DNA from 3 places in the Buttiauxella sp. JUb87 genome. Region 3 is predicted to be linked to each of the others. Evidence: predicted binding sites of a transcription regulator. Region 3 holds the regulator's gene; each other region holds the start of a gene.
The links. The regulator PhoB, encoded in region 3, activates phosphate uptake and scavenging genes when phosphate is short. The targets are predictions, from matches to a motif close to CTGTCATAAAACTGNCNNAT.

Region 1 (6,598 bases), on a different contig from region 3:
AGCAGCACAGAACGTCTCAAGACAGATTGAAATAGGCGATGGAAATAACGCGATTACCAGAATGAATAAAGTATGAACAGTAAGCTCTTTATATTGCACCAAAATAATGAAAGTTTAATGACACTCTGCTACACAATGAGGCAATAAAAACGTTTCACTATATTAGCCATATAATAAAATTATCTTAGGTTATCCAAAATAACACTTTAACTTTCTGGATAATATTTAAACTATTATTTTAAGCAAGAGTAAAGTTTGACCTACATGTCGTGGCATGAACAGCGATTCACCGCCATAGTCTTGCCAGAGGGTTGGTGTATTCCCTGCTCTTTCCATGCTTTCGTCAAAGCGTAACATCAGCCGATTTTCGTAACTGTGGTGACACATTACGAAAACCGTCGATTTAAAGATGAGATTTTAGAGGATCAAACCAGGGATTCATCCAACGCATGAGTCACGACAAAGCGGCGTAAACGCTTATGCAAGGATTAGCGTTCTGCCACCAGACGAATAAAATCGTCATCCTCTGCAACTTCTTCCTTAATCTCTTGCGGTTCTTCCTTCACAACTTCCGGCTCATTGGCTTCACACAGACGGCGTAGCAGAGCATTTTGTCGTTTCTGCTGTTCCAACAACTCTTCAAGCAGCTCGATCTGTTCATTACTACGGCTACTCGCTCGGTTAACAAAAAACCACATTACGAGGCCGATAACCAGCACCACCAGGGAAACTGTCAGGGACACGATATTCAACGCGCCAACACTTAATTCGTTCATCTTACCACCTCAGTAAAACGCGCTATTCTACACCTGCTGCGCCCGAAGGTAAGTATCGTGTGGATAAAAAGAGTCTACCAGGGAATAAATTTGTTAATTGTACAAACCCCGCTGAAAAATTGTACATCCTGATCGCACATCACGTTGACCATCTGCGTCCAGAGTAGTAAGCAGACAAAAAAAACCGCAACTAAGATGAACCATCTGTACTTTTTCACTACATTCTCCACATTAAAAGCTTTAGAGAGTAAGTCTGGCATACGCAACCTAAACCAGGCATCACTCAACTCAGATTTTATTTAAGAATCATCACATTGATACTTTAGTGCTACGCGCTACGCTTAACACTCTAATAAAGTAATAATAAGAGGTAGATATGCGTGTCGTGATCCGCACTATTCTGGTGATAGTGCTGCTGTGGATCGGTTTACTCCTCTCTGGCTACGGAGTATTGATTGGGAGCCATCAAAATGCAGCGGGTATGGGACTGCAATGCAAATACCTCACTGCACGAAATATCACCACTGCACAATTCATTCATAGTGAAAGTGGTATTATCGGACTGAGTGATTGCCCTGTATTGCGTAAAAGTGACAAGGTTATTGATAACGGACAGTAGATAATCGAAGAGTAAAAAAACGCCGCTATTTAGCGGCGTTTAATTTTTCATCAGAATGGATATTCGTGATAACCCATTTGCTCAGAAATAGTGCGCGCAGCGTCATGTAGCATAGCGACATATTCGTGAAGGCGGTCTTCAGAAAAACGCAAAGTCGGGAATGAAATACTTAAACCGGCAATCACAACACCAAAGCGGTCAAATACCGGCACGCCGATGCAGCGCAAACCTTCTTCTTGTTCTTCGTTATCTTCGCCAAAACCTTGCTTACGCACCGTATCCAGAACATCCATCAATTCGTCGGTGCTGGTAATGGTACGTTCAGTGCTGCGGGTGTACTCCACATCGGCAAGAATTTCACGTACTTCTTCACGGTCACGCCAGGCCAGAAGCACTTTACCAATTGCAGTACTGTACAACGGGTTACGACGACCAATGCGCGAATACATACGCAAGTTGTACATTGAGTCGATCTTGTGGATATAGACAATACTGTCTTCATCCAACGCACCCAAGTGGATCGTTTCTTTTGTCAGACGCGACAGTTCACGCATCTGGATGTCAGCACTACGAATCAAATCAACATTTTGCAACGCACGCGCGCCAAGTTCGAACAACTTCAGCGTAAGCGAGTATTTCTCAGATTCGCCTTCCTGAGCCACATAACCCAAGGATTTCATTGTCTGCAAAAAGCGATAGACGGTGCTTTTTGACATCATTACGCGTTGCGATAATTCAGTAATACCAATTTCGCGTTCTTCGCCAAGAGCCTGTAAGATGCCAAAAACTTTCAGGACAGAAGAGACAGAATCAGGTTGTTTATCCAGATCTGCGATTGCCATTAAATCACCTCGATCGCATTTGTTTTATAAAAATTAGAACCGGTTTTTAGTATAAGTTGACTACCATGTCATCGCAATGAATCTATTCTATATCGTTACAAATCTGCGACATATCCCGTAAATTTAGTGCTATTATTATTTCTCCCCGAATACAGCCCCGTGAATTCAATCTTTCCTATGGATAAAACCCTTGCTGATGGGCTGCCATTACCGCGGCGCTATGGTGCTATTTTAGCCATTGCGTTAGGTATTACTATGGCCGTGCTTGATGGCGTAATCGCTAACGTCGCCCTTCCCACCATTGCCCGCGAACTTAATGCCAGTCCGGCAGAATCCATCTGGATTGTTAACAGTTACCAAATAGCGATAATTGTTTCATTACTTTCCATGTCGTTTCTGGGGGATATTTTTGGTTATCGCCGGGTATATCAGTGCGGGCTAATGCTGTTTTGTGTGACATCCCTTTTTTGTGCGTTATCGAATTCTTTACCCATGCTGACATTTGCTCGCGTACTGCAGGGATTCGGCGGTGCGGCATTAATGAGCGTAAATACCGCGCTCATTCGGCTTATTTATCCACAAAAACACCTTGGCCGCGGCATGGGAATTAACTCATTTATTGTTGCCGTTTCATCAGCTGCCGGGCCGACTATTGCTGCCGCCATTCTATCCGTTGCTTCCTGGAAATGGTTATTTTTGGTTAACGTGCCCATTGGCATCATTGCACTATTATTGTCTCTGCGTTTCTTGCCAGCGAACCAACAAAAATCCCAGGGGCAGCGCTTTGATATTCCAGGCGCCATCATGAATGCCCTGACGTTTGGCTTATTGATTTCTGCCATCAGCGGGTTTGCTCAGGGCCAGTCTGGCTGGCTTATTCTCAGTGAACTGGCAGCCTTGCTAGTCATTGGATCTTTCTTTATACGCCGCCAGTTAAAACTCCCTTTCCCATTATTGCCGGTCGATTTACTGCGTATCCCGGTGTTTTCTTTATCCATTGGAACATCAGTGTGTTCTTTTACCGCGCAGATGCTGGCAATGGTTTCTTTACCCTTTTTCCTGCAATCGACATTAGGTCGTAGTGAAGTGGAAACTGGCCTGCTACTGACGCCGTGGCCCATCGCAACCATGATTATGGCTCCGGTCGCTGGTCATTTAATTGGACGAGTACATGCGGGATTATTAGGTGGAATCGGACTTGTAATGATGGCTTGCGGTCTGTTTGCTTTGGCGCTGTTGCCACATAACCCTTCTGACATAGATATTATCTGGCGCATGTTCTTGTGCGGTGCAGGTTTTGGCTTGTTCCAGTCCCCCAATAACCACACCATTATCTCTTCTGCTCCGCGTCACCGCAGCGGTGGTGCCAGCGGCATGTTAGGCACGGCCAGGTTACTCGGCCAGAGTTGTGGTGCAGCTTTGGTAGCACTGATGTTCAACCTGTTCACCACTCACGGAACGCACGCCTCGTTACTTCTGGCCGGCAGTTTTGCTACCGTCGCGGCTATTGTTAGCAGTTTGCGGTTATCTCAACCTACTGCTTCGCAGGCATAAAAAAAGCGTGCCAGCGATGGCACGCTTTTTTATCAATATTTATCACTACTTCAGATATTCGCCGTTACGCAGTGCTTCAATACGTTTGTCCAAAGGTGGGTGAGTCATAAACAATTCGCTCATTGACTTCGCCTTACCGTTGATACAAAACGCCATCATGCTACTGGCTTCTTGCGGTTCATAGCTGGTTTTCAGACGCTGTAAAGCAGCAATCATTTTTTCACGGCCGACTAATTTTGCAGATCCGGCATCAGCGTGGAATTCACGGTGACGTGAGAACCACATAGTAATGATGCTGGCCAGAATACCGAATACCAACTCCAGTACGGTCGCAATTGCAAAATAGACAAACGGGTTACCGTTGTTACTTTCACCTTCATCCCGATTACCTGACAGGAAGCCTGAGGCAACCTGTGCAATGATTCGCGAAATAAAGATAACGAAGGTGTTCACCACACCTTGAATCAGCGTCATGGTTACCATATCGCCGTTCGCAATGTGGCTAATTTCGTGAGCAATTACCGCTTCTGCTTCATCACGGCTCATGTTCTGCAACAGGCCGGTACTGACCGCAACCAACGAGGCATTACGGCGTGCGCCAGTAGCAAACGCGTTGATATCTGGCGCATGGTAAACCGCCACCTGAGGCATAGCGATACCCGCCTGCTGCGACTGCTGACGAACGGTTTCCATCAGCCAGCGCTCAGTTTCATTACGTGGCTGCTCAATCACTTCACCGCCAACTGAACGTAATGCCATCCATTTGGACATCAGTAACGAGATGATTGAACCACCAAAGCCAAACAACACCGCCATGATCATCAGACCCTGTACGCTGCTCGACTGGATCCCCGTCAGGCTTAGCACTAGCCCGAATACGACCATGACTGCAAGGTTGGTCAACAGGAAAAGCCCGATACGCATCATAATTTTCTTTTTACCTCGGTTAAAAATACGCATTCTGCGTTACCCCACATCGTAGGGGCAAGCCTGCTATTTTCAAGCATTCATCGTTGCCAAGTGGTTAATAATACATAACTTTACATTTAGAAAGAGCTAGGTTTACGCGGCTTGATAGAGGTAAAAAAAACAGGCACAAAAATTTGTGCCTGTTGGGGAGTTACTTAGCAGGAGCCGGTTGCTCGGCTGGCTTATCTTGCTGCATTTTTGCAAGGTCCAGCGCGATATGAACCGTTTCATCGAGATAAGGATCTGGTTCCTGATAATCCTTCGGCAAGTCTTCCAGTTTCTTCAACGGAGCTTTACCTTCCCGCTTGTAGCGATCGTTGATGCGTGCCAGACGCGTCGCATCGTCTTCCTGGTTTTCTTTCTCACGTTGAGCAAGATTCAGGGAAACAATATTGCGCTTCTCTTTCAGGGCATTGAAGCGAGCAATGTCCTTCATGATGTACTGGAACTCAGGATCGGCTGCAATTCTGTCCTGGTGCAGTTTGAGCAGTTGCGGTTCGAACGGTGTCAGATCGCCTGACTTGACGTAAGTTGCGGCATTAATGCTATCCCATGGGAGCGCGTTATCTTCGAACTTCTCGCCAGTTTCTGTCTCTTCCGTACCGGTCGGCATCATCACGTCTGGCGTAACACCTTTACGCTGAGTACTGCCGCCATTAATGCGGTAGAACTTCTGGATGGTGTATTGCACAGAGCCTAATGCAGGCCACTCAGGGCGAAGCATCTGATCGTAGATACGGTTCAACGAACGATACTGCTGAACAGTCCCTTTACCGAAGGTCGGCTCACCGACAATCAACGCACGGCCATAATCCTGCATTGCAGCGGCGAAAATCTCAGATGCGGAGGCACTGAAACGGTCAACCATAACAACCAGTGGGCCTTTGTAGTACACAACGCCATCGGTATCGCTGTCTTCACGCACTTTACCGTTGTTATCACGTACCTGAACAACTGGGCCACCGGGGATAAACAGGCCAGAAAGCGACACAGCTTCGGTCAATGCACCGCCACCGTTAGAACGTAAATCGATAATCACGCTCTTCACATTCTGTTTTTCCATCTTCTGCAACTGGACTTTGACGTCATCCGTCAAACCAACATAGAAGCCTGGAATATCCAGCACGCCGACTTTGTCTTTACCAACCGTTTTAATGGTGAGTTTAACGGCACGGTCTTCAAGACGAATACGTTCACGCGTTAACGTGACGATGCGTGTTTTAGTGCCCTTGCCCGCAGGTAAGACTTCAAGACGAACCTTACTGCCTTTTGGTCCCTTGATCAGCGCAACCACATCATCAAGACGCCAGCCAATCACATCAACCATGGCTTTGCCGGTTTGACCGACACCCACAATACGATCGCCTACGGTAATCGCTTTGCTTTTCGCCGCCGGACCACCCGCAACCATCGAGTTGATCACTGTGTAGTCATCATCCATTTGCAGCACCGCACCAATACCTTCCAGAGATAAACTCATTTCAGTATTGAATTGTTCAGTATTGCGTGGAGACAAATAGTTAGTATGCGGATCGATTTCGTGAGCAAAGGCGGTCATTGCCAGAGAGAAAACATCTTCACTGTTAGACTGCGCCAGACGGCGAATCGCAAACTGGTAGCGCTTAGTCAGCGTTTCACGAATTTCCTGATCGGTTTTACCGGTCAGTTTCAAACTTAATTCGTCAAACTTAACTTTGCTGTCCCACAGACTATTTAACTCGGCGGTACTTGCAGGCCACGGAGATTTGCTGCGATCCACATTGAAGGTGTCATTGCCGGTGAAATCCATCGGCTTTTCCAACACTTTCAGCGCGTATTGATAACGTTCAAAACGGCGC
Region 2 (6,598 bases), on a different contig from region 3:
ACTGAATGTGCAGATTTTCTCCACCACGTTACGCACACTGGATGGCAAGATTGTCGTCGTGCCAAACGGCAAAATTATCGCCGGGAATATCATTAACTTCTCCCGCGAACCGGTGCGCCGCAACGAATTCATCATCGGTGTGGCATACGATTCGGATATCGACAAGGTTAAACAAATTCTGACCGACATCATCACTAGTGATGAGCGTGTGCTGAAAGACCGGGATATTACCGTGCGACTTAATGAGCTTGGGCCTTCTGCGATTAATTTTGTGGTGCGTGCCTGGAGCAACAGCAGCGATCTGCAAAACGTCTATTGGGATGTGCTGGAACGTGTTAAACGTGAGTTTGATGCGCAAGGGATCAGCTTCCCTTACCCGCAAATGGATGTGAATTTCAAACGCGTGAAAGAACCTGCGCAAGAGTGATTTTTCTGGGCCAGTTTCGGCTGGCCCCTGTTTTATTAGTTCTGCTTATAAACCATTAAAATTATCCATTTCCTCTAATAATATTTCCCCACTAAACTCTACTTCAATTGATACAAATTGAAGAGCAAATCACCGTGTTATCTTATTTCTTTCAGGGCCTTACACTGGGTGCTGCATTAATTCTACCACTCGGGCCGCAAAACGCTTTTGTTATGAACCAGGGGATTCGTCGCCAATACCATCTGATGATTGCTTCGCTTTGTGCAATCAGCGATTTGCTGCTGATTTGTGCTGGTATCTTTGGCGGTAGCGCGCTGTTGATGCAGTCACCGTGGTTGCTGGCCATTGTGACCTGGGGCGGCGTGGCATTTTTGCTGTGGTACGGTTGGGGCGCGTTGCGTACCGCGATGAGCAGCAGCGTGGAACTGGCTTCAGCGGAAGTTCTGAAACAGGGACGCTGGAAAATTGTCGCCACTGTGCTGGCTGTCACCTGGCTTAATCCGCATGTTTATCTGGATACTTTTGTAGTGCTCGGTAGCCTCGGTGGGCAACTGGCCGATGAACCAAAGCGTTGGTTTGCGTTGGGTACCGTGAGTGCATCAATTCTGTGGTTCTACGGCCTGGCCCTTCTCGCCGCCTGGCTTGCTCCCCGGTTACGCACTGCTAAAGCGCAGCGTATTATTAACGGCGTTGTCGGGTTGGTGATGTGGTTTATCGCATTGCAACTGGCGGCGGATGGGGTGCACCATATTTCTTCGCTGATAGGCTAATTCGCCTTAATCCGATAGACAAGTTACCATTACAGGCTAAGCTTGCTGCCAGACGCCCGTGGATTTTACGGGCGGAATGACAGTGGAATGTAGCATGGAGGTATTACAGTGAAGTTGAAAACTCTGGCATTAGCCGCTTTAGTTGGATTTGGTTCGGTTCCGGCATTGGCCGATGAGTTGCCAAATGGCCCGCATATCGTAACATCCGGCACTGCAAGCGTGGATGCTGTTCCTGACATTGCCACGCTCGCCATTGAAGTCAATGTGTCTGCTAAAGATGCGGTATCCGCTAAGAAACAAGCTGACGATCGCGTTGCACAGTATCTGACCTTCTTGCAGCAAAGTGGTGTCGAGAAGAAAGACATCAATGCCGCCAACCTGCGCACTCAACCAGAATACGAATATCTGAAAGATGGCAAAACGCAGCTGAAAGGCTATCGTGCCGTGCGTCAGGTTGAAGTCACACTGCGTAAACTCGACAAAATGAACGAGTTGCTTGATGGCGCGCTGAAAGCGGGTCTGAACGAAATTCGTTCCGTATCGCTTGGTGTAGCAAACCCAGAACAATACAAAGATAAAGCGCGTAAAGCGGCTATCGACGATGCATCTCGTCAGGCGAAACTGTTAGCCGAAGGCTTCAACAGTAAGCTGGGGCCGGTATATAGCGTGCGTTATCATGTTTCTAACTATCAGCCGGCGCCGATGGTGCGGATGATGAAAGCTGACGCAGCTGCACCAGTTTCTGCTCAGGATACCTACGATCAGCAGACTATTCAGTTTGATGACCAGGTTGATGTGGTGTTTGAACTGGGAGCGGCTTCCGCTCCGGCTACAGCCCCAGCAGCACAGTAAGACATTGATAGATGGTGGATGACGCTTGCGCTTATCCACCCTACAAAAGCGCAAAATTGTTGGTCGGATGATGCTTGCGCTTATCCACCCTACAAAAGCGCAAAATTGTTGGTCGGATGATGCTTGCGCTTATCCACCCTGCAAAAGCGCAAAATTGTTGGTCGGATGATGCTTGCGTTTATCCACCCTGCAAAAGCGCAAAATTGTTGGTCGGATGACGCTTGCGCTTATCCACCCTACAAAATCGTAAAATCGTAAAATCGTAAAATCGTAAAATCGTAAAATCGTAGGTCGGATAAGCGTTAGCGCCATCCGACAAAAAAAAGGCCGCTATTGGATTGCGGCCTTTTTCTATTCAGTGTCCTGCCTCAAAACCTTATGCCCGTACTCAAGCAGCGCGTCGGTGACATTTCTCATCATGCGGCTTTCTGGTGCGAAGCGGTGCCAGTACAGCATGCGGCGCTGCATCAAGCCTGGCGTCAGGTCGATCAATTCGCCGTTTTTCAGCTCTCTTTCGATTTGCAGATGCGGGATCATGCAGCATGTGGTGCCCTGACGCGCCAATTGTACAAACGCTTCCGATGAGTTAACGATGTGGCACGGGACGCTACCCGGCGACAGATCGAAGTTCTGTTGTAAGAACGCCTGGTGCATATCATCGAGATGGTCGAACGCCACGGCAGGGGCTTTTAACAGTGCCGAGCGGGTAACTCCGTTCGGGAAATAACGTGCGGCAAAGTCTTTCGAACCGACAAACAGATAATCCAGCGCTCCAAGTCTGTCGACCAGGCAGCTTGGCAATGGCTGTGGTTGAATAGAAACCGCGCCAACCACTTCACCACGGCGCAGGCGTTCCTGGGTTCGGGTTTCATCTTCAACCTGAAGATTCAGACGAATAGGGGAGTCGGCCAGAACCGGCGCTAAAGCAGGCAGCAACCAGGTTGCCAGGCTGTCGGCGTTGACCGCAAGTGACAGCAGTAGCGGGGTAGAACCGGTTTGTTCATCGCCCAGCCACTCTTCTTCAAGCAGTTCGACCTGACGCAGTAATGCCAGCAACTTTTGCCCTTGCTCGGTTGGACGAGGCGGAACAGTGCGTACTAACAATGGCTGGCCGAACATATTTTCCAGTTGCTTGATACGTTGCGAGACGGCGGATTGAGTAATACAGAGTTTTTGAGCGGCGCGCTCAAACCCTCGTTCACGAATTACGGCATCCAACGCCTGTAGCGTTCTATAGTCCGGGCGTTTCATTGTTGTTTGCTGACTCCTGTTTTTGTTATGGCTGCACTATGACATAAATTTGCCGCTGATCCAGACCAAATCCGCAATGTTCGTCCGAGTTCTGCGCCAATCGCAGGACATTTTTTGGCGGCTTGCTCTATAATGCGCGTCAGTTTTCACAGCACAGGCAATTAACCATGACGCAGGATGAACTGAAAAAAGCAGTCGGCTGGGCAGCATTACAATACGTGCAACCAGGCACTATCGTCGGTGTGGGTACCGGCTCAACCGCCGCACACTTTATTGATGCTCTTGGGACTATCAAACATCAGATTGATGGTGCCGTTTCTAGCTCCGACGCTTCCACCGCCAAACTGAAAAGCCTTGGTATCACTGTTTACGATCTCAACGAAGTGGATACCCTCGGTATCTATGTCGATGGTGCAGATGAGATCAACGGCCAGATGCAAATGATTAAAGGCGGCGGTGCAGCGCTGACCCGCGAAAAGATCATCGCGTCTGTCGCGGAAAAGTTTATTTGTATCGCCGATTCGTCCAAGCAGGTAGGCATCCTGGGTAACTTCCCACTGCCAGTGGAAGTCATTCCAATGGCTCGTAGTTGCGTGGCGCGCGCACTGGTCAAGCTGGGCGGTCGCCCGGAATACCGCCAGGGCGTAGTAACCGATAACGGCAACATCATTCTTGATGTTTACGGCCTCAGCATCGTTGAGCCTATCGCGCTCGAAAATGCGATTAACGGCTTGCCTGGCGTGGTCACCGTGGGGCTGTTTGCTAACCGTGGTGCGGATGTTGCGTTGATTGGTACTGCTGATGGTGTGAAAACCATTGTGAAATGATCTGGGGGGCGTTTTATACCCGTCATACTTCAAGTTGCAGGGGTGTTGGCTGCACTCACAAACCCGAATCACTTACCTGAGTTAGCTCATCGGGATTTGCTCACTTGCCGCCTACCTACAACTCGAATTATTTTGGGTATATACGCCCCATATCCGTATAAAAAATGACAAAATAATCTAACGCTAAATTTGGTGACATATGTCACATTTCTGCCAACCACCTGCTGTTCATTCCTGATTCTCTCTGCTACTCAGAGTTTTGTGCTGCCCCATGCCGCTTATTCCTTTTTTGCTTTGCGGACTACGCAATCGTTTATATTGCCCCGCCCGTATTTTTTGATATTTTGGCAGAAGGGTGTCTTATCACACAGCACAACATCAGTACTAAAAATAGGGTCGGGAAATGGCAAAAGTATCACTGGATAAAGACAAGATTAAATTCCTGCTGGTGGAAGGTGTACACCAGAAAGCCGTGGATAACCTTCGCGCAGCAGGCTATACCAACATCGAATACCATAAAGGCGCGCTGGACAGCGATGCCCTGAAAGAGTCGATCCGTGATGCGCATTTCATCGGTCTGCGTTCCCGTACCAACTTAACTGAAGATGTTCTGGCCGTGGCTGAAAGGCTGGTGGCTGTCGGCTGCTTCTGTATTGGTACAAACCAGGTCGACCTGGATGCTGCCGCTAAACGTGGCGTTCCGGTGTTTAATGCCCCATTCTCTAACACGCGTTCTGTAGCAGAACTGGTTATCGGCCAACTGCTATTACTGCTGCGTGGCGTTCCGGAAGCTAACGCCAAAGCACACCGTGGTGTGTGGAATAAACTGGCGGTTGGCTCTTATGAAGCACGCGGTAAAAAACTCGGCATTATTGGTTACGGCCATATCGGGACTCAGTTGGGGATTCTGGCTGAAGCGCTGGGTATGCACGTTTACTTCTACGATATCGAAAACAAACTGACGCTGGGTAACGCGACTCAGGTTCAGCATCTTTCTGACCTGCTCAACATGAGCGATGTGGTGAGTCTGCATGTGCCTGAAAATGCCTCTACCAAGAACATGATTGGCGTCAACGAACTGGCGCTGATGAAGCCGGGCGCACTGCTGATCAACTGCGCACGTGGCACGGTTGTTGATATTCCTGCATTGTGTGATTCGCTGGCGCGTAAGCATCTGGCAGGTGCTGCAATCGACGTATTCCCGACTGAACCGGCAACTAACAGCGATCCATTCACTTCGCCACTGTGTGAGTTTGATAACGTGATCCTGACTCCGCACATTGGCGGCTCGACTCAGGAAGCACAGGAAAACATCGGTCTGGAAGTGGCTGGCAAACTGGCTAAATATTCCGATAACGGTTCTACACTCTCTGCGGTGAATTTCCCGGAAGTTTCTCTGCCGTTACACGGTGGCAGCACCAGCCGTTTACTGCACATTCACGAAAACCGCCCGGGGATTTTGACCGCGCTGAACCAGATTTTTGCCGAGCAGGGCATCAACATCGCCGCTCAGTATCTGCAAACCACTCCGCAGATGGGCTATGTGGTTATTGATGTCGATGCAGAAGAAGATGTTGCTGAAGCTGCGCTGAAATCGATGAAGGCGATTCCGGGGACTATCCGCGCCCGTCTGCTGTACTAATTAAATAATTGGGGAGCTAATCTGGCTCCCTACTTGACTCTTAAAATCCGTTTCCAGAGTTGTTTTTTTCGCGTGTCCCACTGATAGTTAAGCTTTTAGTCATACGGCGAAGCTACATGACCAGTACATTCTTAAAATCCGGTGCCTTTATACTTCTGCTGATTCTCATCTATACGGGGTTTAGCACTACGGATCGGCTCACCTGGCTGATGGAAGTGACTCCAGTCATTATCATTGTTCCTCTGCTTTTAGCGACCCACTCGCGTTTTCCCCTTACGCCATTGCTCTATTTTTTGATTTTCCTGCATGCCATTATTTTGATGGTTGGCGGTTTATACACCTACGCCAAAGTGCCGATGGGTTTTGAGGTTCAGGAGTGGTTGGGTCTGAGTCGTAATCCCTATGACAAGCTTGGCCATTTTTTCCAGGGGCTAGTTCCTGCGCTGGCGGCACGTGAGATTTTGATTCGTGGTGGCTATGTTCATGGGCGCAAAATGGTCGCGTTTCTGGTGTGCTGCATAGCACTCGCCATCAGTGCCGTATATGAACTGATTGAATGGGCGGCAGCGCTGGCATTGGGGCAGGGGGCTGACGAGTTTTTGGGGACTCAGGGTGATATTTGGGACACGCAATCAGATATGTTTTGTGCGCTTCTTGGCGCACTGACCACGGTCTTGATATTGCAATACTGGCATACCAAACAACTGCTCAAGCTGCGTATCGCCTGACGCTACCATTCCCAAACTCGCGATGGCGTCACCACTGCGGGCAAGGGAATATCCCACTCTTCAGCGGGTAAGGCCGGAACATGCTGGCAATCATGTGCCAG
Region 3 (6,598 bases):
TTCACTTTATCGGCGATGATCTTGCCGCTTTCTACTTCAGCCAGCTCAACGCGCGGGGCTTGCAGATTGCCGTTGGCCGCATTACGCGCCCGGTTCTGGCTCCAGAATGCGCGGTAGGCAACACCTTTTACTTCAAATTCCACTTCCGCCAGACACTCGGCAGTGTCGCGGGTCATCAGGTCATTCTGCGATTGCGAGACCGTGTTGAGACGTGGCGTTTTGTGATAAAGCGCGAGGCAGACAGCATCAAGTAGCGTAGTTTTACCCGCTCCTGTTGGCCCGGTGATGGCAAACAAACCATTGCTGGCGAAAGGCTCGCGGGTGAAATCAATTTTCCATTCCCCTTTCAGGGAGTTGAGGTTTTTCAATCGCAGACTGAGGATTTTCATGCTTGTTCCTCCGCGTCATGCAGGCTGGCGACCGTTTGGGCAAACAGAGTGCGCAGGCGTTTTGCGCGTTCTTCAGTGGTTTCTTCCTGAACCAGGCGGCGTTCAAAAACCTCTTCAACCGTCAATTCACTTAGGGTTTCTTTATGTTGTTGAGCAATAACACGCTCGCGCTGCTCACGGCTACGGCGCAGCAAAACCACTTCAACAGGTAGCGTTTCGGTTAGCTGTTGAATATGGCGCTGCATATCATGCAGATATTCATCGGTGGCGATTTCAATATCCAGCCACACTTTGGGTTCTGTCGGTGCATCGCGCCATTGTTCAAGCTGCTGTTCAATTTCGTTCAGCGAACCTTTGATCACCGCCAGCGGCTGGCTAACTGGTACCGTAAGTGGGGTGACTTCATGAAGTTTACCTTCTGAAAATTCAACCAGATAAACACTTTTAGTCTTACCGGTTTCGTCAAAACTTAACGGTATTGGTGAGCCGCTGTAGCGGATATGCTCGGTGCCACCAATTAATTGCGCACGGTGAATATGGCCCAGGGCAATGTAATCGGCATCCGGGAAATGCTGCGCCGGGAAAGCGTCGAGTGTGCCAATATAGATGTCTCGCACGGCGTCACTTTTCGTCACGCCGACGGTGGTTAAATGCCCGGTGGCGATAATTGGCAACTGCGCGTCAGCGCGCAGAACGCAAGCGGCGCTAAAACACTGCTGATAATGTTCACCGATCGCTTCCATTAATGAACGCTGCTTTTCATGGCCGGATAAACCCGCCAGACTGTTTTGAATATCGCGTGGCCGCAGAAAGGGAATAGGGCAGAGAATAGCACCAGGCGCGCCATCTTTCGTATTCAGTACAATTGCCTGCTGGCTGGTATCGTGGCGTGCGCTGGCGACGACATAAGTGTTAAGACACGCCATCAGTTCACGGGACTCGTTCAATGTGGCAACTGAGTCATGGTTACCGGCGAGCACCACCAGTGAGCAGCCGGTAGACTGGAGTTGCACCACAAAGCGGTTATACAGTTCTCGCGCATAGCTTGGTGGCGAGCCAGTATCAAAAATATCGCCCGCGACGATTATTGCATCCACATCATGTTCAACGGCAGCTTTCAGCAGCCATTCAAGAAAAGCCTGATGCTCCGGCCCGCGGCTTTTGGTATAAAAATTTTGACCAAGGTGCCAGTCTGATGTGTGAATTATGCGCATAACCTGTCCGGTGGCTTAAAAGCGAGGCCTCGATTATAAGGGGGCGAGGCGGAAAACGGCATAGGTCTCTGTGTCATAAATCAAATTGATGAGTCACTAAACAGTCATGTTTTTCATAAATCTGTCATAAATCTGACGCATAATGGCGCCGCATTGAAACAACTATAATTATTCCTTGAGCAGGGCGAATCATGGCGAAGCGTATTTTAGTCGTAGAAGATGAAGCTCCAATCCGTGAAATGGTGAGCTTTGTGCTTGAGCAAAACGGTTTTCAGCCTGTAGAAGCGGAAGATTATGACAGTGCAGTGAATCTGCTTATCGAACCCTTCCCGGACCTGATTTTACTGGACTGGATGTTGCCAGGCGGCTCGGGTATTCAGTTTATCAAGCACCTGAAGCGTGAAGCATTGACGCGGGAAATCCCGGTAATGATGCTGACAGCACGTGGTGAAGAAGAAGATCGCGTGCGTGGCCTGGAAGTTGGTGCCGATGACTATATTACCAAGCCGTTTTCACCGAAGGAGCTGGTGGCGCGCATTAAAGCTGTGATGCGCCGAATCTCTCCGATGGCGGTGGAAGAGGTTATTGAGATGCACGGGCTGAGCCTTGACCCTTCATCACATCGCGTGATGACCGGTGAAAACCCGCTGGATATGGGGCCAACTGAATTTAAGTTATTACACTTCTTTATGACGCATCCGGAACGGGTATATAGCCGTGAACAGTTGCTTAACCATGTATGGGGCACCAATGTGTATGTCGAAGACAGAACAGTGGACGTACATATCAGGCGGTTGCGTAAAGCGCTCGAACATAGCGGGCATGATCGAATGGTACAAACAGTACGCGGTACGGGTTATCGGTTCTCAACCCGCTTTTAGTTCCTTATCAGGAGAGTGACGCGTGCTGGAACGGCTGTCATGGAAAAGGTTGGTGATGGAGCTGCTGCTCTGTTGCTTACCTGCTGTCATCTTGGGCCTTATTTTTGGCTATTTACCCTGGTTTTTATTACTGGCGGTCACAGGACTGCTGGTTTGGCATTTCTGGAATTTGCTTCGTTTGTCGTGGTGGTTGTGGGTTGATCGCAGTATGACACCGCCCCCTGGTCGCGGGAGCTGGGATCCGTTGTTATACGGTCTTCATCAAATGCAGCTGCGTAATAAAAAACGCCGTAAAGAATTAGGCAATTTAATCAAACGCTTTCGCAGCGGTGCGGAATCACTGCCCGATGCGGTAGTGCTGACTACCGAAGAAGGGACCATTTTTTGGTGTAACGGGCTGGCCCAACAGTTGTTGGGGTTACGCTGGCCGGACGATAACGGGCAGAACATCCTTAACTTGCTGCGTTACCCTGAATTTACCCGCTATTTGACGCAAAAAGATTTCGCCCGGCCGTTGACGCTGGTGCTTAACAATGGCCGTCATCTGGAATTCCGTGTGATGCCATACAGCGACGAGCAGTGGCTGATGGTGGCACGTGATGTCACGCAGATGCACCAACTGGAAGGGGCGCGACGTAACTTTTTTGCCAACGTTAGCCATGAACTGCGTACTCCGTTGACGGTACTGCAAGGTTATCTGGAGATGATGCAGGATCAGGCGCTTGAAGGGCCGCTGCGCGATAAGGCTCTGGGCACCATGCGCGAGCAAACTTCGCGGATGGAAGGTCTGGTGAAACAGCTTTTGACGCTATCTAAAATTGAAGCGGCACCGGCAATGGTGCTCAATGAAAAGATTGATGTGCCACTGATGCTGCGTGTGGTGGAGCGAGAAGCACAAACCCTGAGTCAGCAAAGGCAGACGCTAAAGTTCGATATTGATCCCTCACTCAAAGTCTTCGGTAATGAAGAACAGTTACGCAGCGCGATTTCAAACCTGGTGTACAACGCGGTAAACCATACGCCGGAAGGGACGCAAATTACCGTGAGCTGGAAACGGGTCGCGGGTGGTGTGGGCTTTAGCGTGGCGGATACTGGTCCTGGTATTTCTGCGGAACATATCCCACGCCTGACCGAGCGGTTCTATCGAGTGGATAAAGCGCGTTCAAGGCAAACAGGTGGTAGTGGGTTAGGCTTGGCAATAGTGAAACATGCGTTAAGCCATCACGATGCGCGTCTGAATATCGAAAGCCAGCCAGGGAAAGGTTCCACGTTTTCCTTTGTGTTGCCTGAGCGTTTAATCGTTAACGATAAAGTGCTGTAAGCCGCGTAAGTTATGACACTGATGACAAGTTTTTCGTAGATCGGATAAGCGAAGCGTCATCCGACACTTCTCTCTGTAACAACTGGCGCAAATGGTGGATGACGATATCGCTTATCTACCCTGCAAAACCCGTTTATCGCTGAATAGTGTCAAAATAACTTTCCACAGGTCAGCTTGCTGGCCTGTGTTTTTTTTGCCCACATGTAAATCAAAAAAGCTTAATTGGTGATATTTTAACCACACAAAAAACCATACAATTTTCTAATGTATAAACAAATCCACTGATTTTAAGTCTAATTTAAGGAGATCAATCTGGTTTTTGGATCCCTTCTTGCCTTCAAACGCTATAAGCGTTTTAATTGCGCCCCTGTGAATAGCAGACCGACTGGATTTGAGTGGTAATTCAAACAACTATTCTTCGCCACCGATCCCGGAAAGGATTTTCCGCTGTCGTTACTGCCAATCACCGCTTTTATGCCGATGTATGACTGTCTAAGGATTGGCAAATACACGCATAAAAATTTGAATACTTACAACACCACACATCCACAGGCTGCCAAAATTTTATGACCCATCATCTGAAATCTCGAGACATCCTCGCGCTAGGCTTTATGACCTTTGCGCTGTTTGTCGGCGCAGGCAATATCATTTTTCCACCAATGGTGGGGTTACAAGCTGGCGAACACGTCTGGATTGCCTCACTTGGCTTCCTGGTGACCGCGGTTGGTCTGCCCGTTTTAACTATCGTCGCGATTGCTCGTGTCGGTGGGGGTATTGATAGCCTGAGCTCACCGATTGGCCGTCGTGCCGGTGTGCTGTTAGCGACTATTTGTTACCTGGCGGTTGGCCCATTGTTTGCCACCCCGCGTACGGCTACTGTTTCCTTCGAAGTCGGGATTGCACCACTGGTGGGGTCGGGTGAACTGCCACTGTTTATCTACAGTCTGGTTTACTTCGCGATTGTTATCGGTATTTCACTGTATCCAGGTAAATTGCTGGACACCGTTGGCCACGTGCTGGCTCCGGTGAAAATCGTTGCGCTCCTGGCGCTGGCGGCGGGTGCAATGCTGTGGCCAGCAGGCGGTATCAGCACTGCGACTGAGGCGTATCAGAATGCGGCGTTTGCTAACGGTTTTGTGAATGGCTATCTGACGATGGATACCCTGGCTTCGCTGGTGTTCGGGATTGTGATTGTTAACGCGGCACGTTCCCGTGGCGTGACTGAATCCCGCTTGCTGACACGCTATACCATTTTGGCTGGCCTGATTGCTGGTGTTGGCTTAACGCTGATTTACCTTGCGCTGTTCCGCCTGGGTTCTGATAGCGCTACGCTGGTCGCTGACCAAAATGCCAACGGTGCTGCGATCCTGCATGCCTATGTGGCTCATACCTTCGGTAGTGCTGGTAGCTTCTTCCTCGCCGCGCTGATTTTCCTTGCCTGCATGGTCACGGCAGTTGGCCTGACTTGTGCGTGTGCTGAGTTCTTCAGCCAGTATCTGCCACTGTCTTACCGTTCGCTGGTGTTTATCCTTGGCTTGTTCTCGATGGTGGTTTCTAACCTCGGGTTGAGTCACCTGATTCAGGTTTCAATTCCGGTGCTGACGGCGATTTACCCGCCGTGTATTGCGCTGGTGGTGCTGAGTTTCACCCGTCCGTGGTGGCATAACTCAACCCGCGTGATTGCGCCAGCGATGGTCATCAGCACCTTGTTTGGCATCATGGACGGGATTAAAGCTTCGGCAATCAGCGATATTTTACCCGCGTGGACTTCCCACTTGCCGCTGTCCGAACAGGGCCTGGCATGGTTGCTTCCGACCATTATCATGGTGGTAATTACCATCGTATGGGACCGCGCCGCAGGGCGACAGGTGGCCTCCGCCGCCCACTAAAAATTATAATTTTGTACAACCACGGGGCTTTGCTCCGTGGTTTTTTTTATTGTTAAGCAGGGTTGGAATTAATGGAAAACGCTAATAAGCTCAAGCGCGGCTTGAGTACCCGGCACATACGCTTTATGGCGTTGGGTTCGGCAATTGGCACCGGGCTGTTTTATGGTTCGGCAGACGCTATCAAAATGGCAGGGCCAAGTGTGTTGTTGGCCTACATCATCGGTGGGGTGGCGGCTTACATCATTATGCGCGCCCTTGGCGAGATGTCGGTTCATAACCCTTCCGCCAGTTCATTTTCACGCTATGCGCAAGATAACCTCGGCCCGCTGGCAGGTTACATCACCGGCTGGACTTACTGTTTTGAGATCCTGATTGTCGCAATTGCCGACGTCACCGCATTTGGTATCTATATGGGGCTGTGGTTCCCGGCGGTACCACATTGGGTCTGGGTATTGAGCGTAGTGCTAATTATCTGCGCCATTAACCTGATGAGCGTCAAAGTGTTTGGCGAGCTGGAATTTTGGTTCTCTTTCTTCAAAGTCGCGACCATTATCATCATGATTGCTGCCGGTATTGGCATCATCGTTTGGGGTATTGGTAACGGTGGTCAGCCAACTGGTATCCATAATTTGTGGAGCAATGGCGGCTTCTTCAGCAATGGCTGGATAGGCATGATTATGTCGTTGCAGATGGTGATGTTTGCTTACGGCGGGATTGAAATTATCGGTATCACTGCGGGTGAAGCGAAAGACCCGCAGAAGTCGATTCCTCGCGCCATCAACTCTGTTCCGCTACGTATCCTGGTGTTCTATGTGGGCACGCTGTTTGTCATCATGTCTATCTATCCGTGGAACCAGGTGGGCACGGAAGGCAGCCCGTTTGTATTGACGTTCCAGCATATGGG

Region 1: the regulator PhoB is predicted to act here: its motif matches at 2,330-2,349, upstream of kdgR (DNA-binding transcriptional regulator KdgR).
Region 2: the regulator PhoB is predicted to act here: its motif matches at 4,325-4,344, upstream of serA (phosphoglycerate dehydrogenase).

The regions. Positions count from the first base shown of each region.
Region 1 is NZ_SNVY01000001.1:707,033-713,630, forward strand. It holds gene EC843_RS03200 (YebO family protein) at 489-776, opposite strand; gene mgrB (PhoP/PhoQ regulator MgrB) at 851-994, opposite strand; gene EC843_RS03210 (YobH family protein) at 1,153-1,395, shown strand; gene kdgR (DNA-binding transcriptional regulator KdgR) at 1,446-2,237, opposite strand; gene EC843_RS03220 (MFS transporter) at 2,415-3,791, shown strand; gene htpX (protease HtpX) at 3,837-4,718, opposite strand; gene prc (carboxy terminal-processing peptidase) at 4,912-6,598, opposite strand, start outside.
Region 2 is NZ_SNVY01000002.1:465,959-472,556, reverse strand. It holds gene EC843_RS10400 (small-conductance mechanosensitive channel MscS) at 1-427, shown strand, start outside; gene argO (arginine exporter ArgO) at 562-1,197, shown strand; gene EC843_RS10390 (oxidative stress defense protein) at 1,306-2,049, shown strand; gene argP (DNA-binding transcriptional regulator ArgP) at 2,401-3,300, opposite strand; gene rpiA (ribose-5-phosphate isomerase RpiA) at 3,468-4,127, shown strand; gene serA (phosphoglycerate dehydrogenase) at 4,531-5,769, shown strand; gene EC843_RS10370 (DUF2238 domain-containing protein) at 5,886-6,497, shown strand; gene EC843_RS10365 (5-formyltetrahydrofolate cyclo-ligase) at 6,500-6,598, opposite strand, start outside.
Region 3 is NZ_SNVY01000003.1:70,600-77,197, forward strand. It holds gene sbcC (exonuclease subunit SbcC) at 1-389, opposite strand, end outside; gene sbcD (exonuclease subunit SbcD) at 386-1,603, opposite strand; gene phoB (phosphate response regulator transcription factor PhoB) at 1,795-2,484, shown strand; gene phoR (phosphate regulon sensor histidine kinase PhoR) at 2,507-3,805, shown strand; gene brnQ (branched-chain amino acid transporter carrier protein BrnQ) at 4,372-5,694, shown strand; gene proY (proline-specific permease ProY) at 5,766-6,598, shown strand, end outside.